4 regions of the Streptomyces sp. NPDC021020 genome follow, and region 3 is predicted to be linked to each of the others. Evidence: riboswitches for the same ligand, from Rfam matches in the RefSeq annotation. Region 3 holds a riboswitch; each other region holds the start of a gene.
What was found. Region 3 has a riboswitch for cobalamin ahead of ACH4SL_RS28000 (CbtB-domain containing protein). Riboswitches for the same ligand answer to the same signal wherever they lie in the genome.

Region 1: another riboswitch for cobalamin. It lies ahead of ACH4SL_RS34810 (prenyltransferase/squalene oxidase repeat-containing protein); the one in region 3 lies ahead of ACH4SL_RS28000 (CbtB-domain containing protein).
Region 2: another riboswitch for cobalamin. It lies ahead of ACH4SL_RS27490 (cobalamin biosynthesis protein); the one in region 3 lies ahead of ACH4SL_RS28000 (CbtB-domain containing protein).
Region 4: another riboswitch for cobalamin. It lies ahead of ACH4SL_RS12340 (ribonucleoside-diphosphate reductase subunit alpha); the one in region 3 lies ahead of ACH4SL_RS28000 (CbtB-domain containing protein).

What each region holds. Positions count from the first base shown of each region.
Region 1 covers NZ_JBIRQQ010000015.1:188,102-191,302, reverse strand. Annotated here, with positions in the region: gene ACH4SL_RS34815 (hypothetical protein) at 1-1,659, opposite strand, end outside; cobalamin riboswitch at 1,802-1,949, shown strand; gene ACH4SL_RS34810 (prenyltransferase/squalene oxidase repeat-containing protein) at 2,053-3,201, shown strand, end outside.
Region 2 covers NZ_JBIRQQ010000009.1:330,939-334,139, forward strand. Annotated here, with positions in the region: gene ACH4SL_RS27485 (cobyric acid synthase) at 1-617, opposite strand, end outside; gene ACH4SL_RS27490 (cobalamin biosynthesis protein) at 626-1,642, opposite strand; cobalamin riboswitch at 1,765-1,896, opposite strand; gene ACH4SL_RS27495 (hypothetical protein) at 2,045-2,257, opposite strand; gene ACH4SL_RS27500 (anion permease) at 2,269-3,201, opposite strand, start outside.
Region 3 covers NZ_JBIRQQ010000010.1:33,326-36,526, reverse strand. Annotated here, with positions in the region: gene ACH4SL_RS28005 (HoxN/HupN/NixA family nickel/cobalt transporter) at 1-919, opposite strand, end outside; cobalamin riboswitch at 1,082-1,213, shown strand; gene ACH4SL_RS28000 (CbtB-domain containing protein) at 1,249-1,464, shown strand; gene ACH4SL_RS27995 (CbtA family protein) at 1,555-2,415, shown strand; gene ACH4SL_RS27990 (hypothetical protein) at 2,412-3,188, shown strand; gene cobF (precorrin-6A synthase (deacetylating)) at 3,185-3,201, shown strand, end outside.
Region 4 covers NZ_JBIRQQ010000004.1:68,972-72,172, forward strand. Annotated here, with positions in the region: gene ACH4SL_RS12340 (ribonucleoside-diphosphate reductase subunit alpha) at 1-1,600, opposite strand, end outside; cobalamin riboswitch at 1,741-1,874, opposite strand; gene mctP (monocarboxylate uptake permease MctP) at 2,063-3,201, opposite strand, start outside.

The DNA.
Region 1 (3,201 bases), on a different contig from region 3:
CTCGCCCACCCGCAGCGTCACCACCGCGCCGTCCAGCGGCGCGCCGGTGAGCAGGCAGGCGTGGACGACCGCGGCGGGCAGGCCCGGGTCGCGCGTGGGACCGGTCGCGTCCACCTCCACGACGCGGCCGTCCCTGAGCCCGACCAGTGTGCCGCCGCCACGGACGGCCGCGGCCGCGAGGAGGGCGCCGGGCAGCTCGTCGAGGCGGTCCCCGATCCAGCGCAGCGCCTCGACGGCCGTGGCGGCGGGGCGGGCGCGCAGCAGGACGGAGGCGCTCTCGGTCAGCCGGTGGTCGCGCTCGTCGTCCGTGCTCGCCAGGTGGGTGAAGGACGCGCCGGTGTCCGGACCCGCGGCCGCGTACCCGGCGACCGCCGCCGGGACACGGCGGACGGTGACGACCGGCGCGTCGCCGCCCGCCGCCACGCCCGTCGTCACCAGCCACGACGTGACCGGCCCGGCAGGGGAGTCCGCGGCCGGCAGTACGAGGGGCGCCGGCGGCGCCGCGGCCGGTTCCGGCAGCTCCAGGAAGCGGTAGACGGCGCCGCGCAGGCGGGCGAGCGCGTGGCCGGGCTCGGCGAAGGCCTGGCCGGCGACCTCGGCGTACCGCTCGGCCGCGTGCTGCTCCGCCGCGGCCGCCCGCACCTGCCCGAGCAGATCCCCGCGGGGTTCGAGCCGCGGCGCGGCGGCGGCCAGCGCGTGGACGGCCGTACCCGGCACCGCGTCCGCGCCGATCCCCGTCAGCAGGACGGGTGTTCCGCTGGCCGCGCCGTAGAGCGTCACCGAGCCGTGGTCGCCCACCAGCACGTGCGCGGCGACGAGCGCGGGCCGCCACGCGTGGACGGCGGGGATCAGCAGCAGGCCCGCGTCCAGCGCGGAGGCCAGCAGCGTACGGATCTGCCACGCCCCGTGGCCCGACCACACGTTGGGGTGGATGATCGCGCCGACCCGGTATTCGTCGCAGGGCAGCTGCGCGAGCAGCCGCGGGAGCAGGTCCGGGTGCCGGCCCAGCAGCGAGGTGGGGCCCCACGTGGAGCTGACCACGACCAGCCGCTGGTGCTCCGCGACGCCCAGCGCCGTACGGTACGCCGCCCGGCGCGGACGGCTGGCGGCCAGCTCGTCGAAGCAGGGGTCGCCCACCAGCAGCGTCCGCCCGGCCGCCTTCGGGTGGGCGGCGACCAACTGCTCCTCCTGCGCCGGGTGCGACACCGCGAGCCAGGCCCGCCCGCTCTCCAGCAGCGCGTCCGGCACCACACCGGACAGCCGGGTCCGCGCGCTGCGGGAGTCCGGGACGAGCTTCTGGAAGCCGATGCCGTGCGGCAGCACCAGCACCGGGCAGTCGCCCTCGGGCACCTCGATGTTCTCGCTCGCCGAGACGATGAGGTCGGGGGAGACGTCCGCCAGCTGCTCCCACGGCATGACCCGGCACCCGCTGCCGCTCAGCAGGTCCAGCACGCCCGAACTGAACGCGGACGTCGGGTCGTAGGCGAAGACGACGGTCACCCGGGGGTCGTCCCGCAGCAGCGCCGGAAGCGTTTCCAGTGCCCGTACGGTCGAGGTGACCGTACGCGCGGCGACGACGAGCGTGCGCTCGCCCCGGAAGGTCGTCCAGCGCGGGGCGTCCCGCCCCACGGGCACGCGCAGCGGCGGGCTACCGGACACCGCGCCCGCCCGCCTCCGCCATACCCGCCCCACTCTTCAGTCGGCTGAACGCCTACACGGTATCCCGGGGGAGGGGGCGCGGCGGGGAACGCGGGTCGGCACGCCTCCCGCCCCGTGCGGGGCACGCGACTGTGCGCGACATTGACGTCACAGCGGATCGCGTGGTGCCATGAAACGCATTTCCGATTCAGCAGCCAGGGGAAGCCGGTCGAAGTCCGGCGCTGACCCGCAACCGTAGGCCCCCGTCCAGGGGGCGAGCCGGATTACCTGCGCTGAACAGCAAGTCACGATCGCCGTCGAGGACTACGGCACGGACGACCCGGCCGGCGCCGCCCAGCTGCCGCCCGTTCCTCCGCGGCCCGCCCTCCCCGCCGGCCGACCTCGGGGGGACCCGTGCTTCGACTCTTCCGGCGCCGCGGCCGTGGACTGCCGCGTACCGCCGTACTGCTCACCGCCGGGGCGACGCTCGCCGGCACCGCCGGGCTGGTCACGTCGGCGGGCGCGGCACACGCCGACCCGATCGGCGACTGCACGGCGACGACCGGCGCGATCGTCGCGGTGGACTACGGGCACTGGGGCGGCCCGGTGCTGCGCGGCTGCGACGCGCACCCCACCACGGGTATCAACCTGCTGCACAACGCCGGGTTCACCACGGCCGGGACGGTGCACGACGGCCCCGGCTTCATCTGCCGGATCGGCAACGACGGCTTCGACAGCGGCACCCCCTACCCGACGCCCGCCGACGAGGCCTGCGTGCTGACACCGCCCGCCGACGCGTACTGGTCCTTCTGGATCGCGCCCGCCGGGCAGGACACCTGGGCCTACAGCCCGCTCGGCGCGTTCAGCGACCACCCGGCCGACGGCGAGGTCGAGGCGTGGACGTTCGGCCCCACCGACATCGGCGGCACCACCGGCCAGCCGCCCTTCACCCCGGACGACGTACGCGCCCAGGGCGGCGGCACCCCGACCAGCGCGCCGCCCACCAGCGCGCCCCCGACCAGCGTGCCGCCCACCACCCCGGCGCGGCCCGCCGACATCGCGGCGGCCGCGACCTGGCTGACGGGCCAACTGGAGGGCGGCGACCATGTGCCCGACGGCTGGGGCGGCACCGACTACGCCTCCACCGCGCAGACCGCGCTCGCGCTGGCCGCGGCCGGCGGCCAGGACGCCACGCTGCGGGCGCTCGACGCGTACCTGACCGCGCACGCCGACGCCTACCTGCTGCCCGACGCCACCGACACCGTGCCGCGCCCGGCGGCCGTCGCGAACCTGGCGCTGCTCGCCGAGATCCTGGGCGGCGACCCCAGGAAGACCGGGGGCCGCGACCTGCTCGCCGACCTCACCGACCATGTGTGCACCGCTGTCGCGGGAAGCCTCGGCAATTGCACCGCGCCCGGCGACTTCTACGGCGCCTCCTCGCCCGACGCCCAGGCCCTGGCGCTGCTCGCGCTGTCCCGCGGCGGCGTCGCCCCGCCCGCCGCGGCCGTCGACCGGCTCACCGGCATGCAGTGCGCGGACGGCGGCTTCTCCGGCTCCATGCTG
Region 2 (3,201 bases), on a different contig from region 3:
CCCGGCTCCAGCAGCGTCACGTCGCCGCGGAATTTGTTGACGACGTAGCCCGCGAGCAGCGCCTGCTGCTCGGGCGGCAGCAGCGCGGTCGTCCCGAAGAACGCCGCGAAGACGCCGCCGCGGTCGATGTCGCCCACCAGCAGCGCGGGGAGCTTCACACGGTGCGCCAGGCCCAGGTTGACGATGTCGGTACGCCGCAGGTTGATCTCCGCGGGGCTCCCGGCGCCCTCGCAGACCACCGCGTCGTACGAACGCGCCAGCTGCTCCAGGCAGTCGGCGACGACGTCCACCAACTCGCCCTGGAAACCGCCGTCCCCGTGGTAGCCGCGGGCCGACATCTCGCCCACCGGCCTGCCCAGCAGCACCACCTGGCTGCTGCGGTCGCCGCCCGGCTTGAGCAGCACCGGATTCATCAGCGCGGACGGCTCCACCCGGGCGGCCTGCGCCTGTACGGCCTGGGCCCGCCCGATCTCCGCGCCGTCGCGCGTGACGAAGGAGTTGAGCGACATGTTCTGCCCCTTGAAGGGGGCGACCCGCACGCCCTGCCGCACCAGGAAGCGGCAAATCCCCGCGGTGACGACGCTCTTGCCCGCGTCGGACGCGGTGCCCGCGACCATGAGGCCCCTCACGGCGCCTCCCCCTGCCGGGTGTTCGGCACCGCCGGTCCGCTCGTACGGGCTGCCCGGCGTCGGGGCGGGAAAGAAACCGGCCCGCGGCCGCCCACCAGCGACGGCAGCACGCTCACCGCCAGCGCCAGTGCCGACACCCGGCGGGACAGGACGACCGCCCGCTCGATGTCCGCCGCACCCGGCGGCGGGAATTCCGCGCCCAGGACGGCCCGGTGCTCGATCCGGCCCGCGTAGGAGAGGGTGCCACCCAGACGGACGCGCAGGGCGCCCGCGAAGGCGGCCTCCACCGGGCCCGCGTTGGGGCTCGGGTGGGCGGCGGCGTCGCGGCGCCAGGTGCGCCAGGCGGCGCCCGGGTGCGCTCCCGCGAGGACGGCGAGGGCCGCGGTGAGGCGGGCGCCGGGCCGGCCCACCGCGTCGTCGAAGCGCGCCGCGGCCCAGCCGAACCGCAGATGGCGCGGGGAGCGGTGGCCCACCATCGCGTCCAGCGTGTTGGCGGCGCGGAAACCCGCGAGCCCGGCGGGGCCCGCGGCCGCGCCCCACACCAGCGCGCCGACGACCGCGTCCGAGGTGTTCTCGGCGACGGACTCGACGACCGCGCGGGCGATCCCGGCGGCGTCCAGGTGCTGCGGGTCGCGCCCGCACAGGTGCGGCAGCCGGGCCCGGGCCGCGTCGAGGTCGCCCGCTTCGAGCGCGGCGCCCACCGCCCGGGCCTCGCGGGCCAGCGAGGTGCCGCCGAGCACGGCCCAGGTGCAGGCCGCGGCCAGCGCGGTGGACGCGGCGGGGGAGCGGCGGGCGGCACGCGCCGCGAGCCCGGCGGCGGACGCCGCGGCCCCGGTGCACAGCGCCGCGTACACGGCACCGGTGAGCCGGTCGTCACGCCACATCCGGCGCTCCAGCGCACCCGCCACGCGCCCGAACGCCGCGACCGGGTGGCCGCGGCGCGGGTCACCCGCGACGAGATCGCCGAGAAAGCCGAGTGCGGCGCCGTACGCGTAGGTGCGATCGGCACGCATGGCTCAGACCGCCGTCACACCTCGGGGGGACGGAACGGAGCAGATCGGTGGGGGAGTGGCGCCGGGCATGGCTGTTGTCCTCACTCAGGGTCCGCGCCCTGGTTCGACGTGACCGGCGGTGAGAGTCTCCTGGCTCCCGGATCTACGCACTCCCGGGTCTTCCAGCCGGCGAGCCGGCCGTGACGTACGGGTTCGGGAGTGCACTCCCCGGTGACAGTGGCGGGACCGCGCCGGATTCGCACCGGACTTCCTCTCCTGCCGCCGTATGGCATCCGGCAGTCCACCACGGCCGCAACGACCGCGTCAACCTGCCCTTGACCTGCGGCGACGGAGTGTGGTGAGGTCCACACCCCGCCGCCGGGCAGTGGTGTTCAGCGCGGTGCTGAGCGCGGCGCGCGGGCGCTACTTGGCGACGATGAGCCAGATCCCCCACGCGACCGCCGCCGCGCACGCGGCGAAGCACGCGTAGGCGCCGCCGCGCGCGGCCAGGCCGCCGGGTCCGCCCGCCGGCCGGGACAGGCCGACGACGCCGAGGGTGAAGACGCCGACCAGGCCGACGGTGGACAGCAGCGTGACGACCAGGACCGAGCCGAGGGCGTGCCAGTCGATGCTCATTCGGGACTCCTTCAGACCGTCGCGGTGGGGGCGGGGGTGCCGGCCGGCGGCGGGATCACGGCGGCGATGGCCGCGGTCACCGCGCCCTGCGGCTCGGGGACTCCCGCCGTGTCGTCGGCGACCTCGTCGTTGACGTTGGCGTGCGTGACGGGCCTGCGGCGCGCCGCGTGGCGGATCGCGGCGCACACCGCGAGCCCCAGCACGGCGACCGCGGCCACCCCCCAGTTGCCCTGGTCGGCCAGCAGCGCGGCGCCCGCGCCGACCAGCCCGGCCGCGGGCAGCGTCAGCGCCCACGCGGCGACCATCCGCCCCGCGGTGCTCCAGCGCACCACCGCGCCGCTGCGGCCCAGCCCCGCGCCCATCACCGAGCCGGAGCACACCTGCGTGGTGGACAGCGCGAAGCCCAGGTGGGACGAGGCCAGGATGGTGGCGGCGGCGCCGGTCTGCGCCGCGAAGCCCTGCTGCGGCTGGATGTCGGTGAGGCCCTTGCCCATCGTGCGGATGATCCGCCAGCCGCCGATGTACGTGCCCAGCGCGATCGCCGCGCCCGCCGAGACGATGACCCACAGCGGCGGGTCGGAGTGCGGGGCGACGACGCCGCCGGTGATCAGCGCGAGGGTGATCACGCCCATGGTCTTCTGCGCGTCGTTGGTGCCGTGCGCGAGCGAGACGAGCCCGGCCGAGGCGATCTGCCCGGCGCGGTAGCCCTTCGCGGTCGCCCGCGGGTCGGCCTTGCGGTCCAGCCGGTAGCTGAGCCGGGTCGCGACGAAGGCGGCGAGGCCCGCCACGAAGGGGGCGGCGAGCGCCGGGATCAGGACCTTCATGACGACGGCGTCGCCGTGGACGCCGTGCCGACCGACCGCGACCAGGGTCGCGCCGATCAGCCCGCCGAACAGCGCGTGCGAGGAGCTGGAGGGCAGCCCGGCCAGCCACGTCAGCATGTT
Region 3 (3,201 bases):
TGATGAGGGCCACCGCGACCGACAGGCCGGTGATGGTCAGGTTGTAGTAGACCTTGCGGACGGGCTTGGAGAAGGCCCACTCGTAGGCGAAGTTCATGAACGAGCCGTCGATCGTGTCCAGCAGGCACATGCCCGCCGCGAAGAGGACCGGCAGGCACAGGATCGCGTACCAGGGCAGCCCGGAGGCGGCGCCGGACCCGGCCAGCACCAGCAGGGCGATCTCGGTCGCGGTGTCGAAGCCCAGGCCGAACAGCAGCCCCAGCGGGTACATCTGCCAGGGCTTGGTGATCGACTTCATCACCCGGCCGAGCAGCCGGTTCATGAACCCGCGGTTGTTCAGGTGCTCCTCGAGCGCGGCCTCGTCGAAGTGCCCGCCGCGCATCTGCCGGAAGACCTTCCAGATCCCGGCCAGGATCAGCAGGTTGATGATCGCGATGGCGTAGAGGAACGTCCCCGAGACGGTCGTCCCGATCCAGCCGGTGACGGAGTGCAGCTGGGAGTCGTCGTTCTCGACCGGGTCGGAGAGCGACTTGATGCCCAGCGACAGCAGCACGGCCAGCCCGAAGACGATGCTGGAGTGGCCCAGCGAGAACCAGAAGCCCACCGACAGCGGGCGCTTGCCCTCGTGCATGAGCTTGCGGGTGGTGTTGTCGATCGCCGCGATGTGGTCGGCGTCGAAGGCGTGCCGCATGCCGAGCGTGTACGCGGTCACACCGATGCCGATGCCGAAGGACTTGGTGCCGACGCTGTAGTGCTCCGGCGCCACGATCGCCACCAGCGTGAACCAGCCGATCACATGGAGGGCGACGATGAACGCCGCCATGCCGCCGAGCCGGGTCCACTCCGCCCGGGTCATCGAGTGCTTCATCCGTCGCAGACGTGATCCGGCGGGGGCCGGGGCCTCGGTGGTGCTGCTCATTCCTTCGTCCTCCGGGGAGCGGCCGGTGTGGTGCTTACCGCATCAGACTACTAGTTGCGAACGATGTGCAATAGGCCGCCCCCGGCCCCGGAGAGCTTGATCACACACGCGGAACCCCTGGTGATCGCCGATTCGCCCTGATTGACGCATGACAGAACGGAGCCCTACGCTCACGGGGTAAGTGATGGCATGGGGAAGCCGGTGGAACTCCGGCACGGTCGCGCCACTGTGATCCCGCCGCCGCCTTCGGGCGAGACGGGGAGTCAGACACCCGCTCATCACGACGCCCAGCAGACCAGGGACGCACGATCCCCGAAGGAGGGCTCATCTTGAGCAGCATTTCCCCTGCCCGCCCCGCCGCCACACCGGTTGTCCTGCCGGTCACCAAGGCCGCGCTGTGGCTCGTCGGCGCCACGTTCCTCGCGCTCGCCGCCTACTACTTCATCGGCGTCGACCAGGGTGCCGTCTCCGTGTTCGGCAAGGACATGCACATCCACGAGTTCGTCCACGACGCACGCCACTTCCTCGGCTTCCCCTGCCACTGACGGCCGGCCGGTCCGCCGCCCCGAGGGCGGCGGACCGTCGCGCCCGGAAGCCCCCGCGTCCCCCCATCCCCTCGCAACGGACAACTCGACATGGAAAAGAAACTCGTGCTGCGCGGCGTCCTCGCCGGCGCAGTCGCCGGGCTGCTCGCCTTCGTCTTCGCCCGCATCTTCGCCGAGCCGTACATCGGCAAGGCCATCGACTACGAGAGCGGCCGTGACGCCGCGCAGACCGCCCTCGACAAGGCGGCCGGGATCGCACCCGAGGCCGCGGGCTCCGACCTGTTCAGCCGCACCGTCCAGGCGGACGTCGGCATCGGCGTCGGAATGATCGTCTTCGGCATGGCGATGGGCGCGCTCCTCGCCGTCGCCTACACCGTCTGCCTCGGGCGGGTCGGCGGGCTGCGCGCCCGCAACCTCGCCCTGCTCGTGGCGGGCGGCGGATTCCTCGGCATGTACCTGGTGCCGTTCCTCAAATACCCCGCCAACCCGCCGGCCATCGGCCACGAGGAGACCATCAGGGCCCGCAGCGGCCTCTACCTGATCATGGTGGTGTGCTCGGTCGCCTTCCTCGTCGGCGCCGTCTGGCTGGGCCGCCGGCTCCAGGCGCGCTTCGGCAACTGGAACGCCACGCTGCTGGCCGGCGCCGCGTTCGTCGTCGCCATCGGCGTCGTCATGCTCCTCCTGCCGTCGCTCGGGCACCTCGGCTGGAACAAGGAGCACTACGGCGACCACGCCACCGAGACGCCCCAGCCGCTCACCGACGCCAAGGGGAACATCGTCTTCCCCGGCTTCCCGGCCGACGTCCTCTTCGCCTTCCGCTTCTACTCCGTGGGCGCGCAACTGCTGCTGTGGTCCGCGCTCGGCCTCGTCTTCGCGCCGCTCGCCGAACGCGTCCTGCGCCCCGCGACGGCGGGCGCCCCCGTACGCGGAACGGCTCCGTCGCCCGCATGACACCTCCCGCACCACGAACGAAGGACGCGGGCGCGGTGGTCGCCGAGATCACCGCGCTCGGGCCCTTCTTCGCCTTCACGACGCACGAGGACACGGCGGCGGGTACGGCGTCCGCGCCCGGCGACGCGGGGTGGCAGGCCCTCGACGGGCCCGCCGTCGCCGACCGGGCCGAGGCCGTACGCGCGTGGCTGGCCGCCGCGAGCGGGCGGCGGCCGGACGCCGTCGAGGCCCGCGTCGGCGCGTCCGTCGCCCACCTCGGCCTCGCCGCGCGCCTGGTGTCACCCGCGCTCGCCGCCGCCGTCCTGCACGGCGTGCTCCTGGACCACCCGCTCGCCGCCGCCCGCTGGCGGCCCGTCCTCGGCGGCCCCGTACCCCTCTCACTGCCCGCCGCCGCGCTGCGCGGCCCCGTCCGGCCGCCCGGCCCGCTCGCCGACGCCTTCGCCGCCCGGCTGCACGACGGGCCGCTCGCCGAGCTCGCCGCCCTCCACGTCCCACTCGGCGTCTCCCGGCACATCCTGCTGGGCAACACCGCCTCCGCCGTCAACGGCGCCGCGGCCATGATCGCCGCCGCCCGCCCGGAACTGGCCGCCGCCACCGCGGAGTTCGCCGCTGCGCTGCTGGACCGCGAACCGCTGCGCGCGCAGCGCGACCGCACGGCCGCCGGCGCCTTCCGCCGCCGCAGCTGCTGCCTCATCTACCGGGCCGCCCCCGACCGCCGCGGCGCCCTGTGCGGCGACTGCGCCCTGCACACTCCCACGGACACCCGCCCATGAGACACGTCCACGT
Region 4 (3,201 bases), on a different contig from region 3:
CCTCGGGGGAGGCGAAGGGCAGCCGCAGCTTGAAGAAGACGTCCTGGAGGCCCATCACGCCCAGACCCACCGGCCGCCAGCGGGAGTTGGAGCGGCCCGCCTGCTCGGTCGGGTAGTAGTTGATGTCGACGACCCGGTCCAGGAAGGTCACCGCGGTGTGCACGGTCTCGTCCAGCCGCGCCCAGTCGATGTCCCCCTCGGCGGTGACGAAGGCGCTGAGGTTCACCGAGCCGAGGTTGCACACGGCCGTCTCGGAGTCGTCGGTGACCTCCAGGATCTCCGTGCACAGGTTGGACGAGTGCACGGTACGGCCGGGGCGCGCGGTCTGGTTGGCGGTGCGGTTGGCGGCGTCCTTGAACGTCATCCAGCCCTGGCCGGTCTGCGCCAGGGTGCGCATCATGCGGCCGTACAACTCCCGTGCGGGCAGGGTGCGCTGGGCGAGCCCGGCGGCCTCGGCGGCGCGGTAGGCGGTGTCGAAGTCGTCGCCCCACAGGTCGACGAGCTGCGGTACGTCCACCGGCGAGAACAGCGACCACTGCGCGTCCGCCTCGACCCGGCGCATGAACTCGTCCGGCACCCAGTGCGCCAGGTTCAGGTTGTGCGTACGCCGGGCGTCCTCACCGGTGTTGTCGCGCAGCTCCAGGAATTCCTCGACGTCCGCGTGCCACGTCTCCAGGTAGACCGCCGCGGCGCCCTTGCGGCGGCCGCCCTGGTTCACGGCCGCGACCGAGGCGTCCAGCGTCTTCAGGAAGGGCACGATGCCGTTGGAGTGCCCGTTGGTGCCGCGGATGAGCGAACCGCGGGCGCGGATACGGGAGAAGGGCAGTCCGATGCCGCCCGCGTGCTTCGACAGCCGGGCCACCTGGTGGTAGCGGTCGTAGATCGAGTCCAGCTCGTCGAGCGGCGAGTCCAGCAGGTAGCACGAGGACATCTGCGGGTGCCGCGTACCGGAGTTGAAGAGCGTGGGGGAGCTGGGCAGGTAGTCCAGCGCGCTCATCAGCCGGTAGAGCGCGGCCACTTCGTCCAGCGCCGCGGCGCTCTCGTCCTCGGCCAGCCCCGCGGCCACCCGCAGCAGGAAGTGCTGCGGGGTCTCGACGACCTTGCGGGTCAGCGGGTGCCGCAGCAGGTAGCGGGTGTAGAGGGTGCGCAGGCCGAAGTAGCCGAAGCGGTCGTCGGCGCCCTCGGCGAGCGCCCGCTCGACCAGGGCGTCCAGCCGGGCCGCGTGCCGGGTGACGAAGTCGGCGGTGCGGTCGGCGACCAGGCCCTCGCGGTGCCCCACCGCGATCGAGGCCGTGAAGGACACCGCGCCCTGCGACGCGGCCTCCTCGGCGACCGTCACGGTCAGCAGCCGCGCCGCCAGCCGCGAGTACGCCGGGTCCTCCGAGATCAGCCCGGCCGCCGCCTCGGTGGCCAGCACCCGCAGCTCCGCCGTGTCCGCGGCCGCGCTGCGCCCCCGCAACGCCGCGCCGGCGACCCTGCCGGGGTCGGTGTCGGGAAGGTCGGTACACAGCTCCACGAGGGTACGCAGCAGGTCGGCGCTGTCGGGCGCGCCGGTGGTGGCGGTGGCGGTGGCTGCGGGGGCTTCGGGCGCGATGGTCACGGTGATGCGGTCTCCCACATGAGCGGCGGCGGCCGCGCGGGGAGGGACGGAGGGGGCCGCGGCAGCCCTGCGGGCATGCCGAGCCGCGTCCGCGGAGCCCACTCCACGAGGCCCGGACACAGCGGCGTCACGGTTCGCGGACCGGAACGCCGTCTGCCGGCAGGCGATCGGGCTCCGCTGCGTGGCGCTTGGGCGCGCGGCAGCTCACCGTTGCGGGGCAGCGCCGGATTCGCACCGGCTTCCCCTGCGGGCAGCGGAGTTGAGCATACATCTTGTGCTGCCGCACATGGACGGGGCTAGATGTTGTGTCGCCGGGTACACCAGGGGCGCGAGGAACTGCGCGCTCAGCCACCGACCACGTGCACGTCGTCACCGGCCCGAAGGGGCAGTTCGGTGCGTACCGGACCACCGGCCGGTGGGTGGTTGCTCGCGCAGTTCCCCGCGCCCCTTCGGGCGCAGCCCCTACGCCGGCTCGGGCAGGCCCGGGGTGACCGTCGTGTCCGGCGGCGTCGCGGGGCTCGGGAGCTCCGCGGCGGACTCCGCGGTGTAGTCGCCCGGCGAGGTCTCGTCCACGCCCGCAGGGGCCTTGAAGGCCCGCAGGACGACCGTCAGGACGATCGCGACGCCCGCGTTGAGGACGAAGGCCGTCAGGCCGATGTAACCCTTCTCACCGATCAGCGGGATCATGTCCGCGTTCCCGCCGAAGTGCGACTGCGCCGGGCTGGACTGCTCGTACGCCTTCCATGTGCCGTAGAACATACCCGCCGCCCAGCCGGCGAGCAGCGCCCAGCGGTGGAACCAGCGGGTGAACAGGCCGCCCACTATGGCCGGGACGGTCTGCAGGATCCAGATGCCGCCCAGCAGCTGGAAGTTGATGGCCACCGTCTTGTCCATGGTGAGGACGAAGACCAGCGCGCCGACCTTGACCACGAGCGAGACGGCCTTGGAGACCGCGGTCTCCTGCGCCGGGGTGGCGTCCGGTTTGATGAGGTCCTTGTAGATGTTGCGGGTGAAGAGGTTCGCCGCGGCGATGGACATGATGGCGGCGGGCACGAGCGCCCCGATGCCGATCGCGGCGAAGGCGACGCCCGCGAACCACGACGGGAAGACGTTCTCGAAGAGCTGCGGGATGGCCAGCTGGTTGTTGTACTTCGGGTCGCCCGCGCCGACGCCGTCCGCGATGGCCATGAAGCCGAGCAGCGCCAGCAGGCCGAGCATGAGCGAGTACAGCGGCAGGATCGTGGTGTTGCGGCGGATGGTGTCGCGGCTCTTGCCGGACAGCACGGCGGTGATCGAGTGCGGGTAGAGGAAGAGCGCCATCGCCGAGCCCATCGCCAGCGTGGCGTACGCCCATTGGGCCTTCGGGCCGGTCACCAGGGAGCCGCGGGCGACGCCCTGCTTGTTCGTCACCGCGTAGGCGTCACCGGCCTTGCTGAAGATGTCGTCGAAGCCGCCGAGCTTGTACGGGATGTAGATGATGGCGACCACGATGACGATGTAGATCAGCGCGTCCTTGACGAAGGCGATGAGCGCGGGCGCGCGCAGCCCCGAGGAGTACGTGTACGCGGCGAGCACGCCGAAGGCGATGAGCAGCGGCAGGT